DNA from 2 places in the Arthrobacter sp. zg-Y20 genome. Region 2 is predicted to be linked to the other one. Evidence: predicted binding sites of a transcription regulator. Region 2 holds the regulator's gene; the other holds the start of a gene.
The links. Region 2 encodes LexA, which represses DNA repair genes until DNA is damaged. Its sites were predicted from a motif close to TCGAACANNTGTTCGA; they were not measured.
Positions count from the first base shown of each region.

Region 1: a site for LexA is predicted at 2,091-2,106, ahead of QNO06_RS10135 (DUF6504 family protein). Genes of this name have one in related genera too.

Region 1 is NZ_CP126241.1:2,119,662-2,125,646, reverse strand. Features, by position in the region: gene QNO06_RS10145 (MDR family MFS transporter) at 1-1,328, shown strand, start outside; gene QNO06_RS10140 (hypothetical protein) at 1,325-1,909, opposite strand; gene QNO06_RS10135 (DUF6504 family protein) at 2,248-2,559, shown strand; gene QNO06_RS10130 (DNA polymerase III subunit alpha) at 2,578-5,985, shown strand, end outside.
Region 2 is NZ_CP126241.1:1,355,365-1,361,349, forward strand. Features, by position in the region: gene hflX (GTPase HflX) at 1-177, shown strand, start outside; gene QNO06_RS06540 (ATP-dependent DNA helicase) at 170-2,206, shown strand; gene lexA (transcriptional repressor LexA) at 2,312-3,103, opposite strand; gene QNO06_RS06550 (LysM peptidoglycan-binding domain-containing protein) at 3,539-3,925, shown strand; gene QNO06_RS06555 (histidinol-phosphate transaminase) at 3,990-5,090, shown strand; gene hisB (imidazoleglycerol-phosphate dehydratase HisB) at 5,224-5,841, shown strand; gene hisH (imidazole glycerol phosphate synthase subunit HisH) at 5,838-5,985, shown strand, end outside.

The DNA.
Region 1 (5,985 bases), 760 kb from region 2:
TCTACGGGAAGCTCGGAGACCTGTTCGGGCGCAAAAGCATCTTCGTTTTCGCCATAGCGGTTTTCCTGGCCGGTTCGGTCTTGTCCGGGCTGTCCCAGAACATGGGCCAGCTGATCGCTTTCCGTGCCCTGCAGGGTATCGGCGGCGGCGGGCTGATGATCGGGGCGCAGGCCATCCTGGGGGATCTGGTCTCGCCCCGGGAACGCGGCAAGTACATGGGCTTGATTGGGGCGGCGTTCGGGCTGGCCTCCGTGGGTGGCCCGCTGCTGGGCGGCTGGATCACCGATGCCTGGTCCTGGCGGTGGGTGTTCTACATCAACCTGCCCATCGGAGCGCTGGCGCTCGCCGTCGTGATCGCCTCACTGCACCTGCCCAAACCCGAGGGCAGGCGTCCGAAGCTGGACTATGCCGGCGCGGGACTGCTGGCGCTGGCCAGCGCTGCCCTGATCATGCTGACCACCTGGGCCGGGACCACATATGCCTGGTCCAGCCCGCAGATCCTTGCCCTGGCAGCCGTGACCCTGGCCGCGGCCGGGGCGTTCATCCCGGTGGAGCGCCGCGCCCCGGAACCCATCCTTCCGCTGGGGCTGTTCCGCAACCGGAATTTCCTGCTCCCCGTGCTGGTGGGCATCTCCGTCGGGATCGCGATGTTTTCCACCATTTCCTACCTCCCGACCTTCCTGCAGATGGTCAACCGCGCCACCGCCACCCAGTCGGGCCTGATGATGCTGCCCATGATGGGCGGGCTGCTGCTCACCTCCATCGGCACCGGCCAGCTGATCTCGCGCACGGGACGGTACAAGGTCTATCCGGTGGCCGGCTGTGCCGTGATCATTGCCGGACTGGTCCTGCTGTCCCGGATCTCGGATACGACGCCGTACGGGTTCACGGCATTGGGGATGCTGGTGATGGGCATGGGGATCGGGATGCTGATGCAGAACCTGGTGCTGATTGTGCAGAACAGCGTGCCGGGCAGGGACATGGGGGCAGCGATCTCCGGGGCGAACTATTTCCGGCAGATCGGTGCCTCGTTCGGCATTGCACTGTTTGGCTCCATCTTCATCCACCGGCTGGGCAACGAAATGGCGGCGGCGCCGCCCGGGGCAGGGGCCGCCGCGGGCGGAGACATCAACTCGCTCAGCCCGGCCATGCTGCGCAGCCTGCCCGCACCGGCGCAGGACTTTATCGCCGCCGCGTTTGGGCACGCGCTGCCGCCCATCTTCCTGCTGAGCGTGCCCATTGTGGCGGCAGCCCTGGTGCTGTGCCTGTTCATCAAAGAGATTCCGCTGTCCACAACAGTGCGGGTGGAGGCGAAGGAAGAGGCCTAGGAGATGCCGTAAGTGAACAGCATGTACAAGAGCCACAGGATCAGTGCCAGCACGGCGCTCTGCCACACCAGGGAGGGAATGATGTACAGCCGTGCCGCGAGCTTCTTTCTGCCGTTCTGGAGCGCTGCAATAAAACCGCCTACGGATGCGACCAGGGTGAGGATGCCGAGGATGGCAATGAGGTCAACAAGGCCGCCCCAGCCGGAACCATAGGCGTAGTCGCCCATACTGCCGGCCCAGACAATGAGGGGCATCAAGGCCAGGGCCCAGCCGAGGGTAACGATGACGATGCCGGCGATTGCCCCGCCGCCGAAGCGCTCCCGGGGTGCTTGGGGGAATTGCTGGTACGGGTTTCCAGCCGTTGGTGCCCCCGGGTACGGGTTTCCAGCCATGGACGCCCCGGGGTACGGGTTTCCCTGCATTGGGGCACCGTTATACGGGTTCTGGTAGGCCCCGGCGTACCCCGGCGGCGGACCGGGTTGCTGCTGCGCCTGTTGCTGCGTCTGTTGCTGGGAGGCCTGCGGGTCCTGGAGGGGAGGCTGTCCGGCGGGCGGCATGCCGGTGTGCATGGCAGGGTCCATGGTTGGCTCCATCGGTTGGGGACGGGAATCTGGAACCAGTGTGCACCAGGCGGGCGTGTTTAGCCCGTAACCCCTTGCCCGGGTGTGGATGAACGGTCCGTCAGCGGGGACCAAAATACCGGATCCGGCACCTCGTGGTGCCTATTGTCCGCCGCTGGTCGTACACTGAAGATGACGCTGTTCGAATATATGTTCGAATTAGTTGCCGGCTGTTAACCAACAGGGAAACCACCAAGGAAACCAACAGGGAAACTACCGCCGGCAACCAGTGCAGCCAGTAAAAACCAGCGGGGATGGCGGCGTGCGGTGTGCACGTGCCGGGCGGGGAGGGAAGCTGAATGGGTGTCTTCAGCGAAGCAATAGAGGTGGTTTGCTCGCCCGCGGGCAAGCCCCTGCGGCTGGTGTGGGGCGGGCACACCTACAAGGTGGGCGCTGATCCGGTGCGCTGGTATGAACGCCGCAACTGGTGGGAAGAGGAAACCCGGGCCGAACGCGGCCACGGCGCCGGACTGGTGGATACCGAGATCTGGCGGGTTCAGGCCCGTGTCAGTGAACACTCCGAGCTGCGCACCTTGGACCTCTCGCACCACGTGAACACCGACCGCTGGCGCCTGATACGGATCCATGACGCACTGAGACCCAGTGCCTGAGGGGACAGCACCAACCCCATGAGCTTTATCCACCTGCACGCAGCCACTGCCTTCAGCGCCCACTACGGAGTGTCCTGGCCCGAGGAGATGGCCGCTGCCGCTGCTGCCGACGGCGCCGATGCCCTCGCCTGCACCGACAGGGACGGGTTGTACGGCACCGTCAAGCATCTGCGCGCCTGCATGGAGGCAGGAATCGACCCCATTGTGGGAGTGGACCTCGCCGTCCTGGACGAACACAACACCGTCACGGGCCGGGTGGTTCTCCTGGCCCGCGGATCCAACGGCGGCGCCGGCTACCGTGCCCTGTGCCGGCTGATCTCCGCAGCCCACGCCGGCACCTCGGCTTCCCGGGCACGCACCGGCAAACCCGTAGGCGTCACCATGGAGCAGCTGGCCGCCCATGCCCGGGGAACACTGGCAGAAGACGGAACTCCCATAGGGGAGGCCGGGCAGCCGGTGCTGACGGTGCTGGTAGGCCCGCAGTCCGACGTCGGCGTTGCCATGCGCAGCCGCAGCTATGCCGTGGCGCGTACCCTCTTCGCCCGCTGGCGCTCGCTGATCCCTGCGGGGGCGCTCGCCGTCGAGGTGGTGACGCACCTGGCCCCGCCGGGGGAGAACCTCAGCCTCGCCCACGCGGTGCGGATGTTCCGGCTGGCCGATGAGATGCGCGTACCCGCCATCCTCACCAACGCCGCGCGGTACGTGGATGAGGACGGCGCCGCCACCGCTGACGTGCTCGACGCCGCGCGCTCGCTGACCTCGCTGTCCCGGCTCCCTGACCTCCAGCCCAACGGGCAGGGCTGGCTCAAGGGCACACGCCAGATGACGGCACTTGCCCGGGAGATCAGCTCGGAAGCGGGCTACGGCTCCGGGGGAGCGGCACGGATGCTGGCTGACACTGCGGCGCTCGCCGATGACTGCCGGATTGACCCGGTGGCGGACATGGGCTGGAAACAGCCAGTGGTGCCGGAAGCATCGGTGATCGGCATCACCGCCGAACCCATGACGGAACTGCGCCAACGCTGCGAAGCGGGGATCACCCGCCGGCTGCGCGTGCAGGACTCCATCGCCGAGGTCCAGATGCGCAACCGGCTCGAACACGAACTGGGCATCATTGAACGGCTCGGCTTCGCCTCCTACTTCCTCACGGTCGCCGAAGTTTCGGCCATGATCACGGGAATGGGGGTACGCGCCGCGGCCCGCGGCTCGGGCGCCTCCTCGCTGGTGAACTATCTGCTGGGAGTCAGCCACGTCAACCCGCTGGACCACGACCTGATCTTTGAACGCTTCCTCTCCCGGGACCGCTCCACGCTGCCGGACATCGACATCGACGTCGAAAGCGCCGAGCGGCACAATGTGTACCACCGCATCTTCGAACGCTTCGGCTCCGAACGGGTCACGCTGATGAGCATGCAAAACGGTTACCGGGCCCGCGGAGCGGTGCGAGACGCCGGACTGGCCCTGGGTATGGATGAAGCCGACATCGGAGCCGTGGCCAAGCAGCTGTGGCGCTTCTCGGCGCGCAACTTCCGTGAGGCGCTCGCCGAAAAACCGGAACTGCGCGAAATCTCCGGCCAGGTGGAAAACAACAAGCAGTTGGACCTGCTGGTAGATCTCACCGAACGGCTGGACCGCCTGCCCCGGCACATCTCCATGCATCCGTGCGGGGTGATCCTGGGGGACAAGTCCCTGCTGGACCGCACCCCGGTGCAGCCCAGCGGACTGGGCTTGCCCATGTCCCAGTTCGACAAGCACGACATGGACCCCATGGGCATGCTCAAGCTGGACGTGCTGGGTGTGCGGATGCAAAGCGCCATGGCCTTTGCCGTGCGCGAGGTGGTGCGCGTGCATTCCTCGCGTGAGGAAGTGATTGCCGCCGGCGGGCACCGGGAGGCACCGGATGCCCCGGATCCGGAGTTCATCGAACCCAGCGGCCGAATCAACCTGGATGCCGTGCCGTTCGACGACGAACCAACCTACGAGCTGATCCGCAGCACCCACACCCTGGGCTGCTTCCAGATTGAATCCCCGGGCCAGCGCGAATTGGTGGGCAAACTCGCTCCGCGGGAGTTCAATGACCTGATTATCGATATCTCCCTGTTCCGCCCCGGTCCCATGAAATCCGACATGGTCCGCCCGTTCCTGGAACACCGGCACGGCTTTTCCCCGGAGGTGTACCCGCACGAGGCGCTGCGCCCGGTACTGGCGGAAACCCACGGGGTCACCGTTTTCCACGAACAGGTGCTGCGCACCCTGAACGTCTTTACGGGCTGCGGCCTGGCCAAGGCAGATGAGCTGCGCCGGCTGCTGGGCAATGAAGCGGCAGAACCGGGGGTGGAAGAGTACTTCCGCAGCAAGTCCGCGGCACGCGGCTACACGCAGGAGACCATCGACAAGGTCTGGGACACGCTCAAGGCTTTTGGCAGCTTCGGTTTCTGCAAGGCCCACGGGGCGGCCTTCGCCGTGCCCACCTACCAGTCGGCCTGGCTGAAGGCGCACCATCCGGCGGCCTTCCTGGCCGGGATCTTCGAGCATGATCCCGGTATGTATCCCCGCCGGCTGCTGGTGGCTGAAGCCCGGCGGATGGGCATCCCCATCCTGCCCCTGGACATCAACCGGAGCGGGGAGCAGTACCGGGTGGAGCGGACCGAAGAGGGAAAGCTGGGCATCCGGCTGTCCCTGGCCGGGATCTACGGGCTCTCCGCCGTTGAGCTTCGGCGCATTGCCGCCGGGCAGCCCTATGATTCCCTGGCGGACCTGCGGGCCCGGGCGCGGGTCTCCCGGCCCACGCTGCGCCGGCTGGCCCAGCTCGGCGCCTTTGATTCGCTCAGCAGGCAGACCGGCTCGGCCGGCAGCCGGGCGGACCTGATCCAGTACCTGGACGCCGCCCCGGCCAAGTCCGCCTCCCGCAAGCATGATCCGATTCCCGGGCAGCTGGCCCTGCCGCTGGGGGACACCGAGCTGAAGAACCTGCGCCACCAGCTGCCCGAACCGGGGCTGCGTGAGAAGGTCCGCACCGAACTGGACCTGCTGTCCGTGGACGTCAGTGCGCACCTGATGGAAAGCTACGGCCCGCTGCTGAAGCGGCTGGGAGTCACACAGGCGGAGGCTCTGATGGACCTGCGCAACGGCACCGAGGTGCTGGTGGCCGGGATCCGGGTGGCCACACAAACCCCGCCCATGCGCGGGGGCCGCCGTGTGGTCTTCATCAGCATTGACGACGGCACCGGGTGCGTTGACTGCACGTTCTTCCACGAAGCCCAGGAGAAAGCCGGCCCGCTGCTGTTCGGCACGGAACTGCTGCTGATCCGCGGCCTGACCCGCCGCACGGGTGCCCGCGGCATCAGCCTGCAGGCGCTGGAAGCATGGAATCTGGCGGACACAGGCTCGCTTCCGCTGCCGGTTTCCCAGCGCGGCATGTTGGTG
Region 2 (5,985 bases):
CCGGGAGTGGAGCTGGAACTGCTGGTGCCGTATGAGCGCGGCGAGATTGTGTCCCGGCTCCACCAGCAGGACGCAGAGATCCTGTCCACGGACCATGTGGAGACCGGTACCCGGCTGCACGTGAAGGTCCGTGAAGGGCTCGCTGCAGAGCTGGAGCCGTTCGTAACCCATGGGTAGGAAGACGCAGCAGGTGCCGGAGCAGGTACTGGAGCTGCTGGACACGGCGGTCACGTCCATGGGCGGACAGAACCGGCCGGGCCAGCACGAGATGGCCCGGCAGGTGGCCGAGGCGATCGAGTCCGGCGAGCACCTGCTGGTCCAGGCCGGCACCGGCACCGGCAAGTCATTGGCGTACCTGGTTCCGCTGATTGCCCATGCCCTCGACAGCGACAAGCCTGCCCTGGTCTCCACGGCCACCCTGGCCCTGCAGTCCCAGATTGTGGGCCGGGACTTGCCGCGCCTGCTGAAGACCCTGGCGCCCAAGCTGCCCCGGGAAGTGGATGTCGCCCTGCTCAAGGGCCGCAGTAACTACGTCTGCGTCCACAAGACCGGCGGCGGGTTCCCCGAGGAAGACGAGGCGGGAACGCTGTTTATGCACGAGCAGGCGGTGTCCCACCCAGCGCCCGCCGGGGGACCCACCTCGGCACTGGGGCGCGACGTCGTCCGCCTGCAGGAGTGGGCACAGGAAACAGAAACCGGGGACCGCGACGAACTGCTGCCAGGTGTCAGCGACCGGGCCTGGCGCCAAGTCTCCGTGACCTCCATGGAGTGCCTCGGGGCGCAGAAGTGTCCCGTGGCGGAACTGTGCTTCAGCGAGCAGGCCCGGGCCAAAGCGGCCGTGGCGGACCTTGTCATCACCAACCACGCCATGCTGGCCATCGCCGCCTTTGAGGGTCTGGCCGTGCTGCCCGATTACGACGTGGTGGTCATTGACGAGGCCCACGAGCTGCAGGACCGCGTCACCGGCGCCGTCACCGGACAGCTGTCCGGGACCGTTATCTCCGCAGCCGTGTCCGCAGCCCGCAAACACACTTCCGCCGCCCTGGAGCCGCTGGCCGCTGCCGGCCGCGCGTTCGACCAGGTCTTCGCACCGGTCCCGTCCGGTCTGCTGGCCGCGGGACTGTCCGAGGACCAGGAGATGGTCCTGGGGCACGTACGCGACTCGGCCCGCACAGCGCTGTCAGATTCCAAGCCCGACGGCGAGAACGTGGACGGCGGGCGCCAGATGGCCCGTTCCCGGCTCATGGCCGTGCAGGAAATGTGCGACCGCATTCTTGATGCCGGCAACTCCGGTGAAGTGGTCTGGGCATCGCGCCCCAGCACGTTCTCTCCCGGTGCCGGATACACGGCGCCCGAAGAAGACTCACCGCCCACCATCAACGTGGCCCCACTGTCGGTGGCCGGCCGGCTGCGCGAAGGGCTCTTCGACGGTCACACCGTGGTCCTGACCTCCGCCACCCTGGCCATCGGAGCAGAATTCGGTCCGGTGGCCGGCGCCCTGGGACTCCTGGGCAGCGGTGCCCCGAAATGGAACGGCACCGACGTCGGCAGTCCCTTTGACTACCCCCGGCAGGGTGTCCTCTACGTAGCCAAGGACCTGCCTAAACCGGGGCGGGGGACATCCCCGGAGCAACTGGACGAGATTGAGGCGCTGATCAAGGCCTCCGGCGGCGGCGCACTGGGTCTGTTCTCTTCCCGGCGTGCAGCCGAGGAAGCGGCTGATGCCCTGCGCACACGGGTGGACTTCCCGATCCTGTGCCAGGGCGAGTCCACCATGTCCGCATTGGTACAGCAGTTCGCCGATGACGACGCGACCTGCCTCTTCGGAACCATGTCCCTGTGGCAGGGCGTGGATGTCCCTGGTGCCTCGTGCCGGCTGGTCATCATGGACCGGATTCCGTTCCCGCGTCCCGATGATCCGCTGATGACGGCCCGCACCCGTGCGGTGGCCAAGGCAGGCGGCAACGGCTTTATGAGTGTTTCGGCAACCCACGCCGCCGTCCGGCTGGCGCAGGGCGCTGGCCGGCTGATCCGGGCCTCCGGTGATAAGGGGGTGGTGGCCGTCCTGGACTCCCGGCTCGCCACCGCCCGTTACGGCAGCTTCCTGAGGGCTGCCCTGCCCCCGTTCTGGTCCACCACGGACCGCGGCGTGGTGCTGCAGGCCCTTGAACGCCTCTCAGCTCAGCCCGCAGGCACCCGGACCTAGGCCGGGCCCCGTCCAGGGGGAAGCGCGAGGCAGGAACGCAGCAGCGCCGTCGGCAGGGAGCCGGCGGCGCTGTACTTATGGGCGCTGTTTTTGGTGCGTGCGGCCCTAGAGAGAACGCATGACCGATACGACCTTGCCCATGATGGTGGCTTCGTCGCCGAGGATGGGCTCATAGCGGGTGTTCTGCGGCAGCAGCCAGGTGTGGCCGTTGCGCTGGCGGAAGGTCTTGACCGTCGCTTCGTCCTCCAGCAGGGCGGCAACAATATCGCCGTTCTCTGCCGTGGGCTGGCGCCGCACCACCACCCAGTCTCCGTCGCAAATGGCAGCGTCCACCATCGAGTCGCCGGACACGCGGAGCATAAACAGGTCGCCGTGGCCAACAAGCTGGCGCGGCAGGGGAATGACTTCCTCCACCTGCTGATCCGCCAGGATGGGCCCGCCGGCCGCAATGCGTCCCACGAGCGGAACCATGGCCGTGTCGATCGCGGTGGTGAGGTCGAAGACATGTGAGCTGCCGGCGCCGGATGCTGCCCCCGCCGTGGACCCTGAGCCGGTTTCCGCCGCTGAACCGTCCGGCGAACCGGATGCGCTGCGGCGGGTTGAAGGCGCGTCGCGAAGCAGCAGGGGGACCAGGATTTCCATGGCCCGGGGCCGTTTAGGATCCCGGCGGATGTACCCCAGCTTTTCCAGCTGGCTCAGCTGGTGGGTAACGCTCGAGAGGCTGGCCAGACCGACGATGTCTCCGATTTCCCGCATAGAGGGCGGGTAGCCGTTGGTACTGACCGAGCGCTGGATGGTCTCGAGGATCTTAGTCTGCCGGGCGGTGAGGCCCTTGGTGCGCACTGCCGGAGCGGGCGCGGCAGGGGCGGGGGTGCTGCCATTGGTAACACGGGCCACGTCGGCTTCCCTTCACGGTAGGCCCGCGGATGCGGACCCGATGGCTTCTTCTTTATGTGCCGGCCGTGCCTGCGGTGCTGGCCGTACCGTTTTGTCGCTTTTCCCGGTTTCCCGGGCGTCCCGGTTTCCCGGTTTTCTCAGTTTTGTCAGTGCCGGGTGATTAGTTGGTATCACCGCTTTCCCGACAGGTTCAACGCTAAGGGAGCGCGGCAAGTTTTTCAAACATATATTCGAGCGAGTCTCGACAATGTTCGTAGATAAGTGCTAGAAATGTTCGAGTACAACTTAGAACGTATGTTCGAGTATGGTCCTGTGACACCTCGCAGGATCCACCAGATGTTCGAATGCAGTTTCTAAGCCCCGCGCAATACCCGGTCCTGCCGGGGATTGTCCGGACGGCGCGGGAGCTGCTCATCGGACCGGAAAGGTATTGACATGTCAGTACACGTACTTCCCAACGCTTCGGTGCGTCCCAGTGCCCCGGCCGGCGCCTCCGCTGCCGCGCGCAGCCAGGCACCGCTGCGCCTCACCCGCCGCGGACGGCTCGTCCTGGTGGGCGCACCCCTGATGTTCTCCACCGCTGCACTTCTGGTCTTTGCGGGTTTCTTCACCGCCCCTGCCATGGCCACCGGGAACTCACCGGAAACTACACGCACCCTGCAGGTATCCGTTTCCACCGGCGACTCACTGTGGTCCCTCGCCACCGAATACGCACCGGAGCGGGATCCCCGGGACGTCGTTGCGGACATCGTGGAACTGAACAACCTGGAAAACGCCACGGTCCCGGCCGGCCGGCAGCTCTACATCCCCGTCGCCTCCTAGCCCGGAACTTCATGCCGGGACACCGGATTCCGCGCCGGGTGCCGCAGCGCCTTAAGCTGTACGGGTGAGTGAACAGCTGGAAAACCTGAACCGACTTCCCCTGCGGGAAGACCTCCGCGGCCTGAGCCCGTACGGAGCTCCGCAGCTGGATGTGCCGATCCTGCTGAACGTCAATGAAAACACCCACGGGCTGCCCCGGCATGTAAGGGAAGCGATCGTTACCGAGGTCCAGGCGGCAGTTGCCGGCCTGAACCGGTACCCGGACCGCGAGTTCACCCAGCTGCGGGAAAACCTGGCCGCCTATCTCGGCCACGGCCTCACCGCTGAAAACATCTGGGCCGGCAACGGCTCCAACGAAGTCCTGCAGCACATCATGCAGGCCTTCGGGGGCCCCGGCCGGAAGGCCATGAGCTTCCCGCCCACCTACTCCATGTACCCGCTGCTCGCCAGCGGCACGGGAACCGCCTATGTCACCGGCACAAGGGAAGCCGACTTCACCCTGGACCCGCAGTCCGTGGCGGAGCAGGTCCGGGCACAGGCGCCTACCATCATCATTCTCTGCACCCCGAACAACCCCACCGGCACCGCCCTGGGACTGGACGCCATCGAGGCGGCCTACGATGCCGGCGCCGCCTCCAACGCAGTTGTCGTGGTGGACGAGGCCTACGCGGAGTTCTCCCACACGGAAACCCCCAGCGCCCTGCAGCTGCTGCCCGGACGCGAGCGGCTGATCGTCTCCCGGACCATGTCCAAGGCTTTCGCCCTGGCCGGGGCCCGGATCGGCTACCTGGCCGCAGCGCCGCAGATCGCCGACGCCCTGCGCCTGGTCCGGCTGCCGTACCACCTCTCCGCCATTACCCAGGCCACGGCCAACGCAGCCCTGACGCACGCCGATGCCCTCCTGTCCAACGTTGAGGACATCAAGGCCCAGCGCGACAGGATCGTCCGGGAACTCACCATTATGGGACTGGCCCCGGCGCCGTCGGACGCCAACTTTGTCCTGTTCGGCGGGATGGAGAACCCGCGGGCCGTCTGGGAAGGGCTGCTGGAAGCCGGTGTCCTGGTCCGTGACATCGGCATTGAGGGGCACCTGCGGGTAACCGCCGGTACCGAAGCGGAAACCACGGCGTTCCTGACCCGGCTGCAGGAACTGCTCGCCGCCTGAGCCGCCCGTCCGTCGGTGCATCCACCTCCCGGCCCCCGGTTCCAGTTCCGGGTGTTGCCCGCTTCGGGACTAAACTGATGACCTGCCGGGGCTTTGCCTATTGCTTCGGCTCCAACCTTCGCGAAGGAACCTCATGACTGTGGAGACCGCCACCGGACGCACCGCCCGCCTTGAGCGGACCACCAGCGAATCGTCCGTCGTCGTCGAACTCGATCTGGACGGCACGGGCCGCGCGGATATCAGCACCTCGGTGCCGTTCTACGACCACATGCTGACCGCGCTGGCCAAGCACTCACTGATGGATCTCACCGTCCGGGCCACGGGGGACACCCACATCGATGTCCACCACACGGTGGAGGACATCGCCATCAGCATCGGCGAGGCGCTGAAGACCGCCCTCGGCACCAAGGCCGGCATCCGCCGTTTCGGCGAAGCCACCGTTCCGCTGGATGAAGCACTGGCGCAGGCTGTCGTCGATATCTCCGGCCGCCCCTATTTGGTGCACTCCGGGGAGCCTGCTGGCCAGGAATACCACCTGATCGGCGGGCATTTCACCGGATCCCTGACGCGGCATGTCTTCGAAGCGATCACGCTCCACGCCCAGATCTGCCTGCACATGCGCGTGCTGTCCGGACGGGATCCGCACCACATTGTCGAGGCCCAGTTCAAGGCCTTCGCCCGCGCCCTGCGCGCGGCGGTTGAATCCGATCCGCGCGTTGAGGGCATCCCCTCCACGAAGGGAGCACTGTGAGTCCCCGCAACGTCACCGTCCTGGACTACGGTTCGGGCAACATCCGCTCCGCCGTGCGCGCCCTTGAGCACGCCGGCGCCAACGTCACGCTTAGCGCCAAGCCGGATGACGTCCTGAACGCCGACGGGCTCGTGGTCCCCGGCG